DNA from 2 places in the Brevundimonas sp. DS20 genome. Region 2 is predicted to be linked to the other one. Evidence: riboswitches for the same ligand, from Rfam matches in the RefSeq annotation. Region 2 holds a riboswitch; the other holds the start of a gene.
What was found. Region 2 has a riboswitch for glycine ahead of gcvT (glycine cleavage system aminomethyltransferase GcvT). Riboswitches for the same ligand answer to the same signal wherever they lie in the genome.
Positions count from the first base shown of each region.

Region 1: linked by a shared signal. The riboswitch ahead of JL11_RS12455 (TonB-dependent receptor domain-containing protein) and the one ahead of gcvT (glycine cleavage system aminomethyltransferase GcvT) in region 2 are both predicted to bind glycine.

Region 1 covers NZ_CP012897.1:2,552,056-2,559,460, forward strand. The annotation lists gene JL11_RS12455 (TonB-dependent receptor domain-containing protein) at 1-1,891, opposite strand, end outside; glycine riboswitch at 2,067-2,154, opposite strand; gene JL11_RS12460 (ABC transporter substrate-binding protein) at 2,362-3,453, opposite strand; gene JL11_RS12465 (response regulator) at 3,507-4,169, shown strand; gene JL11_RS12470 (sensor histidine kinase) at 4,166-5,551, shown strand; gene cml (CmlA/FloR family chloramphenicol efflux MFS transporter) at 5,946-7,127, shown strand; gene JL11_RS12480 (LysR family transcriptional regulator) at 7,182-7,405, opposite strand, start outside.
Region 2 covers NZ_CP012897.1:2,943,087-2,950,491, reverse strand. The annotation lists gene JL11_RS17770 (SDR family NAD(P)-dependent oxidoreductase) at 1-490, opposite strand, end outside; gene JL11_RS17765 (TetR family transcriptional regulator) at 568-909, shown strand; gene JL11_RS17760 (acyl-CoA-like ligand-binding transcription factor) at 897-1,178, shown strand; gene gcvPB (aminomethyl-transferring glycine dehydrogenase subunit GcvPB) at 1,206-2,774, opposite strand; gene gcvPA (aminomethyl-transferring glycine dehydrogenase subunit GcvPA) at 2,789-4,135, opposite strand; gene gcvH (glycine cleavage system protein GcvH) at 4,271-4,636, opposite strand; gene gcvT (glycine cleavage system aminomethyltransferase GcvT) at 4,775-5,890, opposite strand; glycine riboswitch at 5,946-6,031, opposite strand; glycine riboswitch at 6,035-6,130, opposite strand; gene JL11_RS14435 (class 1 fructose-bisphosphatase) at 6,288-7,259, shown strand; gene pncA (bifunctional nicotinamidase/pyrazinamidase) at 7,256-7,405, shown strand, end outside.

The DNA of each region.
Region 1 (7,405 bases), 390 kb from region 2:
GGTCATTGATGTTGTTCCAGCCGGTGGTGGTGGTGGTGAACAGCTCCGAAAGATTGGCCGAACGGATATCGCGCGACTGAGTCACACGGCCGCGGAAGCCGGGGAAGAACTCGTTGGTGGCGCCAACCTTCCAAGACCAGATCGAGCCCGTGGTGTCGTAGTCCGAGATGCGAGCTGCAGCATTGAACTGCAGGTCGTTCAGGATCGGCAGATCCTTGACGATCGGGACCAGGACTTCGGCGAAGGCCTCCTTCACGCTGAACTCGCCGGACATGGCCGAGAAGCTGAACGTCTTGAAGGCCTTGGCCGCGTCCAGCTCGCCAATGCGCTGATCGGTCTGCTCCTTGCGGGCTTCCAGGCCGACGGCGATCGACACGTCGCCGGCCGGCAGGCTGAAGGGCTCGCCACGCAGGCTGACGCCGGCGACGTCCAGCTTGGTGGTGGCCCGCTGCTGAGGCGTGCCGGTGACATAATCGATGGCTTCCTGAGACGGCGCGCCCAGGCCAAAGAGATTGATCGGCACGCAGCCCGAGTTGGGATTGGTCAGGGTCACGCGGCAGACGGCTCGACCGCTCACGGGATCGATTACGGAATCGACCGCATTGGCGAATTCGGTCTTCAGCAGGAAACCGGGCGTATCGATATTATTCTCAAACTCGCCGTGGCTGTAGTAGGCGCCCCAGCGCCAGCTGTCGCCGAACTCGCCGTCCACGGCCAGAGTGGCCTGGGTGGTGACGCGCTCGAAATCGATCGTGGAATAGGACAGATCGGAGTTGAAACGTCCGAAGGTGAAGGACGTCTGGCCAGCGGCCGCCATCTGCTGCTTGATCGTGGATGACAAGAAGGCGTTGTCGATGCTGATGGTCAGGTCGCCGCGATCGTGATCGCCGAACCAGACATAGTCGTTCCACATCCGCGAGTGACGGACGTCAGCAGTGACCCGCAGCTTGTCATTGATCTCATAGACGGCGCTGGCCAGGCCGGTGTAGCGGCGCTGCGGCGTGACCAGGGGGCTGAGATCGTCATTGGACGGACCTTCGCCGCCGATCGAGTTGGTCCCGCTGACTGTGCCGTAATCGAAAGGCCGAAGCGTGCCGTCCGGGTTAAACACCTTACCGCGGTTCACGCCCGACAGGATCAGACCGCCGTAAGCGGCGTTGGCGAAACCGACGTCGGGCTGCAAGGCGCCGTTGACCGTCGCCCATCGGCCGATATTCGGGCGTGAAGCCTTGGGGATGACGCCTTCGTTGTCGAGGTATTCGCCGCCGATGACGAAGTGGCCGCGCCCGTCGGCGAAGTCCGCGCCCCAGGCGCCTTCGAACCGTTCCTGCTCAGCGTCGTCGTAGGAGGACACGCCGTATTCGGCGCCCAGCTTGCCGCCGGTGAAATAGCGATCAATGCCGATGTTCACGACGCCGGCGACGGCGCCTGAGCCCCAGGCGGCCGATGCGCCGCCCGTAACCACGTCGACGCTCTTGACCAGCACCGACGGCACGGCGTTCAGATCGTTCTCGCTGGACACGCGACGCCCATCGATCAGGACCAAGGTCCGGTTGATGCCCAGGCCGCGCAGATCGACCGGCGCATTGCCCGCACCGGTGTTGGTGCCGGTCGTCTGGGCCGATGTGGTGGCGCGGAATTGAGGCATGTCGTTGAGGGCGGCGGCGATATTCGGCCGCGCGCCGACCGACAGATCCTCGGCGGAAAGATGGATGGTCGGCGTCGGCGCCTCGAAGCCGGCGCGGTCGATCCGCGAGGCGGTGACGACGATGTCATCGACCGAGGCCGCATCCTCTGGGGCGCCCGCCTCCTGGGCATGGACAGAGGTGGCGCAGGCCATCAGCGCGATGGCGCTGCAATAATAGGTCAGGTTGCGATTAAGACGAGACAAAGCGAGATTCCTCATGGCGACGACGCCCCTCCCCAGGGTTGCCCAATGCGACCGGCGCTCTGCGGCGCCTGTTCGCCCCCGCTGTCATTGGGCCTGAGAGTTTCGGGCCGTTCGCCGACCCTTTCTCCTTCGGCGAGGCCGCATCCCCCGGATTCGACCTTCTCTCCAGCGTTCCTTCAGCAAGACGGTCCGTTTGCCTGAGCGTTTCCGGGGCGGTTGCGCCTTCGGCGTCGGCGGGAACCGATCTCTCCCGCCTTGCTGAAGCGAGTAAGATCGACCAACGAATGCCTGTCAAATCGGCACGCCTCGCAAGGCTAATGCTTCTATTTTCACATTCATGCAATTACATGCCGCTTTTGAAGCGCGTCAGTCGTTTGTCGCCGAGCGACTCTCGGTCACCGCAGGATCGGTGAAAGCGAGGTGACAGAAACACCGCCTTCAGAAGAAAGAGACTTATCCACAGGAAAGCCTTAGGGCGCCCTAGGGTCGTCCGGCGCCCGTTCCGCCGCCTGCATGGCGGCCCGCCAACGCTGCAGAAGCCCCTCGCGACGCGCCTGATCAAGATTGGCGAGCAAGGCCGGTCCCACACGGACCGGCCGAGCGCCGGGGATAGAGGTGCGACGCTCGGTAAGAATGTCGTCGCGAGCCGGGCGGACCCCCAGGCCGGCGATGATCCTCTGCCCTTCACGCGATAAAAGAAAATCCAGAAAAAGCCGGGCGGCGTTGGGGTGGGCCGCGTTGCGGGGTATGAAGGCCACGCGCGAGACGGACAGATGATAGTCCTCTGGCGTAACCAGGCCGATATCGGGCGCCCGGGCGACCCACGACGCCCCGTAAGACTGGTTCATATTGTAGGCGAAGGCCATGCGGCCCTCAGCCAGTTGGCCCATCATCCTTTGGCCGGACGTATCGGCACGCGGATGAGTAGACCCCAGGGCAGTCATCAGGGCCCAAGCGTCGGGATAGATCTGGATGTCGGCCGACAGTTGCAGAAGCGCCACCCCGCTGCGTTCGGCGTCATACAGGGTGACCCGGCGGAAAAACCGGTCCGCGTCGGTAGACAGCCGTTCGAGCAGTTGGGCGTGGCTGCGCGGCACGATCTCCGACGGCAACCGCCTGCGATTATAGGCGAAGACGACGGGCTCGGCCGTCACACCGAACGCCTGGTCTCGCCAGACCGAGCCGTCCGGCATGGCCGCCCGATGCGGCGATCGATAAACTTGGGCGTAGCCGTCATTGATCAGCTTGACCTGCACGTCCATCGCTGTGCTCCAGACCAGATCCGGCCCCTCCAGTCCGGAGGCGGCGCGGGACTGGACTCGGTTCGCGATCAGGGTCGAGTTGATGTCCTCGAGCCGCACCGCGATCTCGGGCCAGCGCCGTTGAAACGCCGCCAGCACAGGCCCCATCAGGCTAGTGTTCGTGAGGATGTGCAGCCCGCCCTCGCGCCTGGCCAGCCATCGGACGCGGGGCGCCGTCGCGACCCCGTCCGGCTCGCCCGCGCAGGCCGAAACCCCCGCCCCCGCGAGTCCGAGAAGCAGATGTCGGCGGTCCGTCTTCACCGGGGCGGGTTTCCCGCTATTGTACCGCTCATGATCCGCTCCTTCGCATCGCCATGAGAATACTGGTCGTCGAGGATGACAAGGCGCTTCAGCATTCGCTCGAGGCCAGCCTTCTGGCGGTCGGTTTCGAACTCCGCTCCACCGACAGCGGGGACCAAGCCCTTCATCTGGAAGCGACGGAGCGGTTCGACGCCGCCGTGTTGGACATCGGCCTTCCCGACATCGACGGTTTCGAGGTCCTGAAGGCCTTCAGACGGCGGGGATCGCAGACGCCCGTCCTCATGCTGACCGCGCGCGACGCCCTGGGCGACCGGGTGGCGGGACTGGATTTCGGCGCTGATGACTATCTCGTCAAACCCTTCGCCCCTTCGGAACTGATCGCCCGATTGAGAGCGATCGTGCGTCGACGCCAGGGTCGGGCGGCGGGCGCCGCGATCGTCGGCTCACTGGTCTGCGACTGGGACGCCGGCCGGGCCCAGGTCAATGACCGGGAGCTGTCGCTCCGTCCGCGCGAATGGGCGGCCCTGCGCGTTCTGGCCTCGCGCGCTGGCCAGGTGGTGGATCGGGAGTTGTTGGCGGCCGAAGTCTTTCCGCAGGATGAGGCTCCCTCGCTCAACGCCCTGGAGATCCATGTCGGTCGGCTGAGGCGCCAGTTGCAGCCTGACGGCCCCGCCGTGACCAATATCCGCGGTCGCGGCTATCGTCTCGATCCATGAGCGAGGCGCCCGGCTCGCGCCGCCCCCACAGTCTGGTGACACGTCTGCTGATCGCCCAGGTCGCGCCCCTGGCCCTGTTCGCCGTCGTGGTGCTGGCGGTCGGGGCTTGGACGGCCCACCGCGTGGTGGCGGAGACGGCCGACCGCCTCCTGGCGGGGGCGCTGCAGACCATCCGGGAAACGGTCTCGGTCGCCGACGGCAAGGTGACTGTCGATGTCGCGCCCTGGACTCTGGGCCTGCTCGACGGTCCCGAGCGGGACGCCGTCTTCTACAGTGTTCGCGAGGGCGGCCGACTGATCACAGGCTATGAGGAGTTGCCGCGCCTGCCCGACGCCTCGTCGGATGCTCCGATCTTCGCCGACCTGTCCGTCCGCGGCGTGCCGGTTCGCATGGCCCAGCAAACCCTGACGATCCCAGGAAGACCCGCCCCCGTCACCGTGTCGGTGGCTCAGAGCCTGGACTCGCGACGCGCCAGCCTGTTGGATCTATATCGCAGCCTACTGCTGCCACCCACCCTGCTCGTCCTGTTGGCCGCGCTTCTGATCTGGCCGGCCTTGAAGTGGGGCCTCAACTCGCTCAAGCGGCTGATCGACGACCTGACGCGCCGCCCCGGTCCCCGTGCCGACTTCGCGCCCGCCGACATCGACCTGGCGCCCCGCGAATTCCAGCCGGTGCTGACCGCCTTCAACCATCTCCTGGCGCGGCTTGAGGCCTCGACGTCGGGGGTTCAGCGCTTCGCAGCCGACGCCTCGCACCAGTTGCGCACCCCGCTTTCGGTCGTGGCGGCCAATCTCGATCTGCTGGCGGGCGCGCCCAGGACCTGGACCGTGCGGGAGAGGCGTCTGATCGACGACTCCCGCGACGCGGTCGCCGGCATGACCCGGCTCGTCGGCCAGTTGCTTTCCACGGCCCGGGCTGACGGCGCCCGGATCAAGTCGTCTGCCGACCTGGGCCGGGCGGCGCGGCGCGCCTTTCAAATGGCTAAGGCGCGCCGGTCCGCCCCGAACGGCGCTCTACGCCTTCGTCTTCCGGCAGAGGCCGTGGTCGTTCTGGGCGCCGAGGACCTAATCGCTGAACAGATCCTCAATCTTATCGACAACGCCTTCCACCACGGCGCGCCGCCCGTCATCGTGCATGTGCGAACAACGGGCGCGGTCTGCGTCTGGGATCACGGCCCCGGCGTCGATGAGGCCGCCCTTCCCCGCCTTACAGACCGATTCTTCCGCGCCGCGCCCTCCCAGGCGTCCGGTTCCGGCCTCGGCCTCGCCATCGTTCGCACCTTGGCGGAGGCCCAAGGCGGGCAGTTCGGTTTATCCAACCGCAGCGGCGGGCGAAGCGGCCTCGTCGGGCGACTGACTTTCCAACCCAGTGCGGAAGAATGAGTCGTCGAAACGACAAGCCGTTCTGAAGGTGGACGCGCGCCACCGGATCGGGAGCGCCGTTCGCACCGACGGCGGCTGAAGGCGGCTTCGATCGATGTGCGGTTTAAGGCGGCTGCGCCGAAGACCCTCTCGCCAAGCCCCACCAGAGGGCTTTCGGTTTTGTCGGACAGCGCCCGTCGGCCGCCACAGCCCTGCGCGGCTTCGGTCGCTGGACCTTTGCTTTGTTTAGGTCCAGACAAAGCCTGACCAAGAAGACGCGGGAGGCGCCTGAGATGGGTGGCACGAAGGCCTCGGACGAATAGGCCGCAACGACGAACCCGTTGTTGCGGCGATCTGCTGACCTCCACCCGGCTGATCGCCGTCAAATCCAGCATTTGACGCGAAGCGATCCCTCATGTCCGACAACCGGCCCATTTGGGCCCACGCCCTTCCGACCGCCATCCTGCTGATGGCGCCCTTTGACCTGCTCGCCTCGCTGGCGATGGACATCTATCTGCCCGTGACGCCGGCCATGCCGGCCGCTTTGCAGGCCGATCCAGCCGTCATCCAGCTCACGCTCAGCGTCTACCTCCTCGGCCTCGGCCTCGGGCAAGTCATCTTCGGCCCGCTCTCAGACCGGTTCGGTCGGCGGCCTGTGCTTCTGTCCGGCGCGCTCACGTTCGCGGTGACTTCGGGCCTGTTGGCGATGGCGGCGTCAGGCTGGGCGTTCGTCGTCCTTCGGCTTGCTCAGGCGATGGGCGCCGCGGCGATGCTGGTGGCGACCTTCGCGACGGTCCGTGACGTGTACGGCGACAAGCCGGAGAGTGTCCGGATCTATGGCCTGTTCAGCGCGATGTTGGCCTTTGTGCCCGCGTTCGGACCCGTGCTCGGGGCGCTCGTTTCAGCGCAGTTGAGCTGGCGGGCGATCTTCTGGTTCTTGGCCGCTTTGACGCTTCCGCCCCTGATGCACGCGCTTTGGCGGTGGACGGAAACGCGCCCTTTGGGCGAAGCCTCTCGCCCACGCCCGGGCCCCATTCTCCGCAGTCGGGCCTTCCAAATCTACACCTTGGCGTTTGGAGCCGCGATGGGGTCCTTCTTCGTCTACGTCTCGACGGCGCCACGCATTCTTGTCGAAAGGGTGGGACTGTCGGAGCTTGAGTTCAGCCTCGCCTTCGCCAGCACGGCTTTCGTCATGATCGTCGCATCCCATGCCGCTCGCCCTTGCTTGGACCGATGGGGGGTGGCGGGCGCCGTTCAGCGGGGCATGGGCCTGCTGCTCGCGAGCGCCCTGTGTTTCGGCGCGAGCGCCGCCTTCGGCGAGCCCTCCATAGGGAGCGTCATCCTCCCGTCTTGGATCATGGCGGTGGGGATCGTCCTGACCGTGTCCGTCTCGGCGAATGGTGCCCTCGAAGCCTTCGGCGATCAGGCGGGCCTGGCCGTCGCGCTCTACTTTGCGGGCCAGAGCCTGATCGTAAGCCTCGTTGGGACCCTGGCCGTGATCCTATTCAACGGCAGCACAGTTTGGCCTCTGGCCGCCTACACGCTGACACTGCCAACCCTCGTGCTACTGGGTCTCAACGCATCACGGAAATCCTGAAACCCAAGAGATCATCACGGATCGAACAGGCGGCTGCAGCTCAACGTCGCCAACTCAGGGCGTCGCCTGCGCTTCCGTCTCGATCTCGTTTCTGAGCCAACGCAGACCGTGATCATGGTCCCGCCGGTCATGCCAGACCTGGACGAGCGCAATACGGGCGAGGGCGATCGGCGGCGCGCCGAGGACCAAACCCCTGTCTAGCCGCGCCTCAAGGCTTCGGCGCGCCGCCGTCAAAACCAGGCTTGTGCCTCGCACGATCCGAGGGGCGACGGACCAGT
Region 2 (7,405 bases):
TCAGATCGCTGAGCTGAATCCGACCGCCGCGATGGGCGACGCTGGACAACTGCACCACTCGCGCCTGAGCCGCCGTCAGCAGTGGCAGGAGCCGGCCGGTCAGGGCGAAGTGGGATAGATAGTTGGTTCCGAACTGCATCTCGAAACCATCGATGGTCGTTCGGCGACGGGGCACGGCCATGACGCCCGCATTGTTGATCAAAATGTCGACCGGCCGACCCGCCGCCAGGAGGGCCTCGGCGAAGGCGGCGACAGAGCTGAGGTCCGCCAGGTCCAGCCGTTCGAACCGCACGAGGGCCTCAGGGTGGCGACTGCGGATCAGCCGTTCCGCCTGATCGCCCTTGTCCGGATTGCGCGCGGCCAGAACGACCTCGGCGCCCTTTTCAGCCAGAACGAGCGCCGCCTCCAAGCCGATGCCGCCGGTCGCCCCGGTGATGATGACCAGCTTGCCGCTCTGGTCGGGAATATCGGCTGTCGTCCATTGGGTCATTGCGGCTATCCTGGGGTGAACTGAATTTCCGAAGGGCTCCGGCTTGCATATCTGCATCCGGTGCAAATATGCAAGAAGTGCAAGAAAAAGTTTTTCCTGGCGAGCAGGGTCTGCGTGCGCGGAAGCGGCTGGAAACCCACGCCCGCATTCAGGCCGAAGGCCTGCGGCTGTTCATCGAAAAGGGATTTGACGGCGCCACCCTGGACGAGGTGGCGGCGGCGGCGGGCGTATCGCGCCGCACCCTGCTGAACTATTTCGGCTCCAAGGAAGAGATCGTCTTTTCCCTCAAGGCCCAGATCCCTGAGATGATCGCCCAGGCGGTGGCGGCCCGGCCGTGCGACGAACCGCTGCTCGATATGGTGGAGGGGGGCTGGCCGATGTCGCCGCGCGCTTCCAGACGCCCGACATGCTGGACCTGACGCGGCTGATCCATCAGACGCCCGCCCTTCAGGCCGGTGATCACGCAAAGTATGAAGGGGTGGAGCGGCTGCTGGCCCAGACGCTGGCCGAGCGGAAGGGATTGGCCCCGGACGACGTCGCCTGTCGCGTCGCGGCGGCGATCGGCGTCAGCATCATGAAACTGGCCGGCGAGGCCTGGCTGGCCCATCCGGACGAAGGGCCTGAACGGTTCGGCCGCGAAGCCTTCGCCGTCCTGAGACGCATGGCGGGCCAGCGTCCGCCGCCCTGATCCAGGACGGCGGACGCCGAGAGCGGCTTAAGCCGCCTGGTTCGAGCCCGCAGGGGCGGTCCAGCGCAGCACCGGCGAGCGGGCGGCGCGGGTTTCGTCCAGACGACGCAGGGGGGCGTGGAAGGGGGCGCCCTTGAAGCGGTCGACGTCGCCGGCCTTGGCCGCCTGGGCCAGCAGGCGCATGGCCTCGATGAAGCGGTCCAGCTCGGCCTTGGACTCGGTCTCGGTCGGCTCGATCAGCATGGCCCCGTGGACGACCAGGGGGAAATACATGGTCATCGGGTGGAAGCCCTCGTCGATCATCGCCTTGGCGAAGTCGAGCGTGGTGACGTCCGTGCCCTTCAGCCATTCGTCGTCGAACAGGGCCTCGTGCATGCAGGGGCCGTCGGGGAAGGCCGCGCTCATCAGGTCCGACAGGCGGGCCTTGATGTAGTTGGCGTTCAGCACCGCATCCTCGGCCACCTGACGCAGGCCGTCGGCGCCGTGGCTCATCATGTAGGAGAGGGCGCGCACATACATGCCCATCTGGCCCTGGAAGGCGCACAGACGGCCGAAGGCCTGGGCTGCCTCGCCTTCTTCCCGTTCGATCAGCGCGTAGCCGTTATCGTCATGCACGACCCAGGGGGCCGGCGCGAAGGGGGCCAGGGCCTGCGACAGCACCACCGGACCCGCGCCCGGCCCGCCGCCGCCGTGCGGCGTCGAGAAGGTCTTGTGCAGATTGATGTGCATCGCATCGACGCCCAGGTCGCCGGGGCGGACACGGCCGACGATGGCGTTGAAGTTGGCGCCGTCGCAGTAGAAATAGGCGCCCGCCTCGTGCGTCAGGCGGCTGATCTCCAGGATGTCGCGCTCGAACAGGCCGCAGGTGTTGGGGTTGGTCACCATGATGGCGGCGACGTCGTCGCCCAGCTTGGCGGCCAGGTCGGCGACGTCCACGCGGCCGTCCTCGGTCTGGGCGACCTCGACGACGGTATAGCCGACGAAGGCGGCGGTGGCCGGGTTGGTGCCGTGGGCGCTGGTGGGCACCAGCACCTTGCGGCGCTTCTCATGCTGGCCCGAGGCCTCGTGCGCGGCGCGGATGGCCATCAGGCCGCACAGTTCGCCGTGCGCTCCCGCTTTCGGAGATAGCGCGACGGCGGGCATGCCGGTCAGGGTCTTCAGCCAATGGGCCAGCGTATCCATCAGCTCCAGCGCGCCCTGAACCGTCGACATCGGCTGCAGGGGGTGGATGTCCGAAAAACCGGCCAGACGCGCCATCTTCTCGTTCAGGCGCGGGTTGTGCTTCATCGTGCACGAGCCCAGCGGATAGATGGCCAGGTCGATGGCGTGGTTCTTCTGCGACAGGCGCACATAGTGGCGCATGGCCTCGGGCTCCGACAGGCCGGGCAGGCCGATCGGATCCTTGCGGACCAGGTCGCCCAGGTCCGACGCATCGGTCTTCGGTTCGAGCAGGTCGACCCCGGTCTTGCCCCAGCCTTCGCCTTCGAAGATCAGCGGCTCGTTCTGCAACAGGCCGCGCCCGCCGGTCAGGGTGGCGGGCTTGGTCTGTACCTGGTTCGGGGCGGTCGGGCGGCCGACGGTGTTCATGGTGCTCATGGTCTTGTCTCCGCTCAGGCCGCCAGCACCTTGGCGAGGGCGGTCGCCAGGAGCTTGATGTCGGCGTCAAGGGTGGTTTCGGTCGCAGCGACCAGCAGGACGTCGTCCATGCCGGCGTCGGGGGCCAGGCGGCTGTAGGGCACGCCGGCCAGGACGTGATGGGCGGCCAACTGATCCACGACCTCGGCCGCGTTCTTGGGCAGGCGCACCGCGAACTCGTTGAAGAAGCGGTCGGTCAGGATTTCGACGCCCGGAACGGCGGCCAGGGCGTCGCGCGTGGCGAGGGCCTTCTCGTGGTTCAGCAGGGCCAGTTTGCGCAGGCCCGTCTCGCCCAGCAGGCTCATGTGGATGGTGAAGGCCAGGGTGCAGAGGCCGGAATTGGTGCAGATATTCGACGTCGCCTTGTCGCGGCGGATGTGCTGTTCCCGCGTCGACAGGGTCAGGACGAAGCCGCGCTCGCCGTCGGCGTCCACCGTCTCGCCGGTCAGGCGGCCGGGCATCTGGCGGATCAGCTTCTCGCGCGTGGCGAACAGGCCGACATAGGGGCCGCCGAAGTTCAGGGCGTTGCCGATCGACTGGCCCTCGGCGGCGACGATGTCGGCGCCCATTTCGCCGGGCGACTTCAGCAGACCCATCGACACCGCCTCCGTGACCACGACGATCAGCAGGGCGCCGGCGGCGTGGGCGGCCTCGGCGATCTTGGTGACATCCGTTGCGGCGCCGAAGACGTTGGGGGTCTGAACGACGACGCAGGCCGTGTCGGGACCGATCTGGTCGATCACGGCGGCCTCGGCGTCGACGGCGGGGGCCAGGACCTGCGTCTCCACGCCGACGGCGTGGACCACGGTCTCGGTCGCCTTGACGTAGTGGGGGTGCACCCCGCCCGAGATCACCGCCTTGTTGCGGCGGGTCACGCGGGTCGCCATCAGCACGCCCTCGGCCATGGCGGTCGAACCGTCATAAAGCGAGGCGTTGGCCACCGGCATGCCGGTCAGGTTCGCGACCTGGGTCTGGAACTCGTACAGATACTGCAGGGTCCCCTGGGCGATTTCCGGCTGATAGGGGGTGTAGCTGGTCAGGAATTCCGACCGCTGGATGATGTGATCCACCGTCGCCGGGACATGGTGTTTGTAGGCCCCTGCGCCGCAGAAGAAGGGGACGGCGCCGGCCGTGGCGTTCTTGGCGGCCATGGCGGACAGGGCGCGCTCGACCTCCAGCTCGCCCGCCACGCGGGGCAGGTCCACGGGGCCGTCCAGACGCGCGGCCTGGGGCACGTCCACGAACAGGTCGTCAATGGATTTGGCGCCGATGGCGGCGAGCATCGCCGTGCGGTCGTCGGGCGTCAGGGGGAGATAACGCATTGCCGGTTTCCTTCACCCGTCATCCTCGGGCTTGACCCGAGGATCGGATGTTGTGCGGCTCGTGCGTCAAAGGCTTCGCACGAGTGGTTGATCCTCCGGCCCTCGGGTCAAGCCCGAGGGTGACGGAGTTTGAAATTAGAGGGTGGCGAGGAAGGCGTCGTAGGCGGCCTGGTCCATCAGGGCGTCCAGTTCGGCAGCGTCCGACACCTTGATCTTGGCGAACCAGCCGTCGCCTTCCGGAGCGGCGTTGACGGTTTCCGGGGCGGTCGACAGGGCGTCATTGGCCTCGACCACCTCGCCCGAGACGGGGGCGTAGACGTCGGAGGCGGCCTTGACGCTCTCGACCACGGCGAAGCTGGCGCCCTTGGCGACGGTCTTGCCGACCTCAGGCACTTCCACGAACACCACGTCGCCCAGGGCGTCGGCGGCGTGTTTGGAGATGCCGACGGTGGCGATGTCGCCGTCCAGGCTGACCCACTCGTGATCCTTGGTGAATTTCATTTCTCTTCTCCATCTCCCACCCCGTCATCCTCGGGCTTGACCCGAGGATCGGAGGCGGATCGTTCTCTGTGTTGATCCCGACGCAATGCGGCGGATAATCCGGCCCTCGGGTCAAGCCCGAGGGTGACGGGGTGAATGTTACGCCTTCGGCTTCCGGTAATAGCGTTGCGCCACGAACGGCATGGCGACGACCTCGGCGGCGGCGGGCTTGCCGCGCACGATGACCTTCAACTCCGTGCCCAGCGCGGCGAAGGCCGGCGGCACGAAGCCCATGGCGATGTTCTTGCCCAGGGTGGGGGAGGGGCCGCCCGAGGTGACCTTGCCGATGACATTGCCGTCTGCGTCGGCGATCTCGGCGCCTTCGCGGGCCGGGGCGCCTTCCTTGACGATCAGGCCGATGCGGACGCGAGACGGGCCATCGGCCAGTTCCTTCAAGATGCGGTCGGCGCCGGTGAAGTCGGCGCGCTCCTTCCTCGACTTGGACAGGGCGAAGGTCAGGGCGCCTTCGACCGGGCTGGTGGTCGGGTCGATGTCGTGGCCGTGCAGCGGCAGGCCGGCCTCCAGGCGCAGGCTGTCGCGGGCGCCAAGGCCGATCGGCTTGACGCGGGCGTCTTCCAGGATGGTGTTCCAGACACGCTCGGCCTGGTCCGCCGGGACCGAAATTTCATAGCCGTCCTCGCCGGTATAGCCCGAACGCGAGACATAGCAGTCGACGCCGAACAGCATCAGCCGGGCGCATTCCATAAAGCCCATTTCCGCCAGGATCGGTTCGTGGGCGGCCATGACCTCGGCGGCTTCCGGCCCCTGGATGGCGATCAGGGCGCGGTCGTCCAGCACCGTCAGCTTGGCGTCGCCTTCCAGGTTCGCCTGCCAGAAGGCGAAATCCTCGTCCTTGTTGCCGGCGTTGACGACGACGAACAGGCCGTCGTGATCCGGGCGGCCGGCCATCAGGTCGTCGATGATCCCGCCGTCCTTGTTCAGAAGCAGCGAATACTTCTGCTTGCCCGCCTTCAGGATTTCATAGTCGCCGGGCACGAACCGCTCGAACTGGGCGGTGGCGTCGGCGCCGGTGATCTTGCACTGGCCCATGTGGGACACGTCGAACAGGCCGGCGTGTTCGCGGGTCCAGCGGTGCTCGGCCAGGACGCCCTCATATTGGACCGGCATGTCATAGCCGCCGAAGCCCACCATCCGGGCCCCCAGGGCGCGGTGCGCGGCGTTCAGGGGCGTGGTCTTCAGGGTCTGATCGGTCATGGTTCAGGCTTTCACGGTCGCGTGTTGTGGCGGAGCTCCGCCGTCCTCGCGCCCCCGCTGTCCTGAAGCCTGAGAGATTCCGGCGACCAAATCATGTCGCCTTGCTCCGTCGGCGCGCCCGTGAAGAGCGGCTTTCCAGCGTCCGTATGCTTCGCGGTCCGTTTGCCTGAGCGTTTCCGGGGCGGTTGCGCCTTCGGCGTCGACCCGCCGAGGCGCGCCGATCTCTCCCGCGAGAGCAATCGACCTAAGCCACCGACTCCGGCCGCAAGTCAAGCGCAGGCGTGTTTTGACGCCGCCTTGTCGCACTTCCTGACGTCCGGCGTCGGCTCGCCCTTGCTCTCCCTGCGTCCGCCCGCCAAGAACGGAGCGTCCCTCTCCGCCGCTCCGGACCGATCCCATGACCGCCGACCGCACCCGCCTCGACGCCCACATCGCCGCCCTGGAGGTTCCGGAAGGGCTGAAGACGGTCCTGACGGTCGCCGCCGCCACCTGCGCCGACATCAGCACTCTGGTCGCCGGCGGCGCCCTGGCCGGGGCCTTGGGCGCCTCGGGCCAGATCAATGTTCAGGACGAGGAGCAGAAGAAGCTCGACGTCATGACCAACGACATGCTGACCGACGCCCTCCTGGCCTGTCCCGCCGTCGCGGGCGTCGCCTCCGAGGAAATGGACGAGGTCCAGCCGGCCTCCCATTCGACCGGCGAATATCTGGCCCTGTTCGATCCGCTGGACGGCTCGTCCAACATCGACATCAACGCCATGGTGGGGACCATCGTCTCGGTGCTGAAGTCCGCGACGCCTTCGCCGACCGAGGCCGACTTCATGCAGCCGGGCCGCAATCAGGTCGCCGCCCTCTACGCCCTGTACGGCCCCCAGACCATGCTGGTCCTGACCACGGGCGCCGGGGTCAAGGGCTTCACCCTGTCGAACGACGGCGACTGGATCCTGACCCACGACGCCATCGCCATTTCGCCGGACACCAAGGAGTTCGCCATCAACATGTCGAACCTGCGCCACTGGGCCGAGCCGGTGCAGCGTTATGTCGACGGCGTGCTGAAGGGCGCGGACGGCCCCCGGGGCAAGAATTTCAACATGCGCTGGGTCGCCGCCATGGTCGCCGATGTCCACCGCATCCTGATGCGCGGCGGTGTCTTCCTGTACCCCTGGGACAAGCGGGAGCCGAACAAGCCCGGCAAGCTGCGCCTGATGTACGAGGGGAATCCCATGGCCTTCCTGGTTGAACAGGCCGGGGGCAAGGCGACGACGGACGGGGTTCAATCGATCCTCGACATCCAGCCCGAGCATCTGCACCAGCGCATCCCCGTCGCCCTGGGCTCGGCCAACGAGATCGACGCCTACGCGAGCGCATGATGAAGATCGGTCCGACGGACGCCCTTCTGGTCATCGACCCACAGAACGACTTCTGCGAGGGCGGTTCTCTGGCGGTCGCGGGCGGGGCGGGGATCATGCCGCTGATCAACCGGCTGGCCGAAGGGTTCGACCGGGTGGTCCTGACC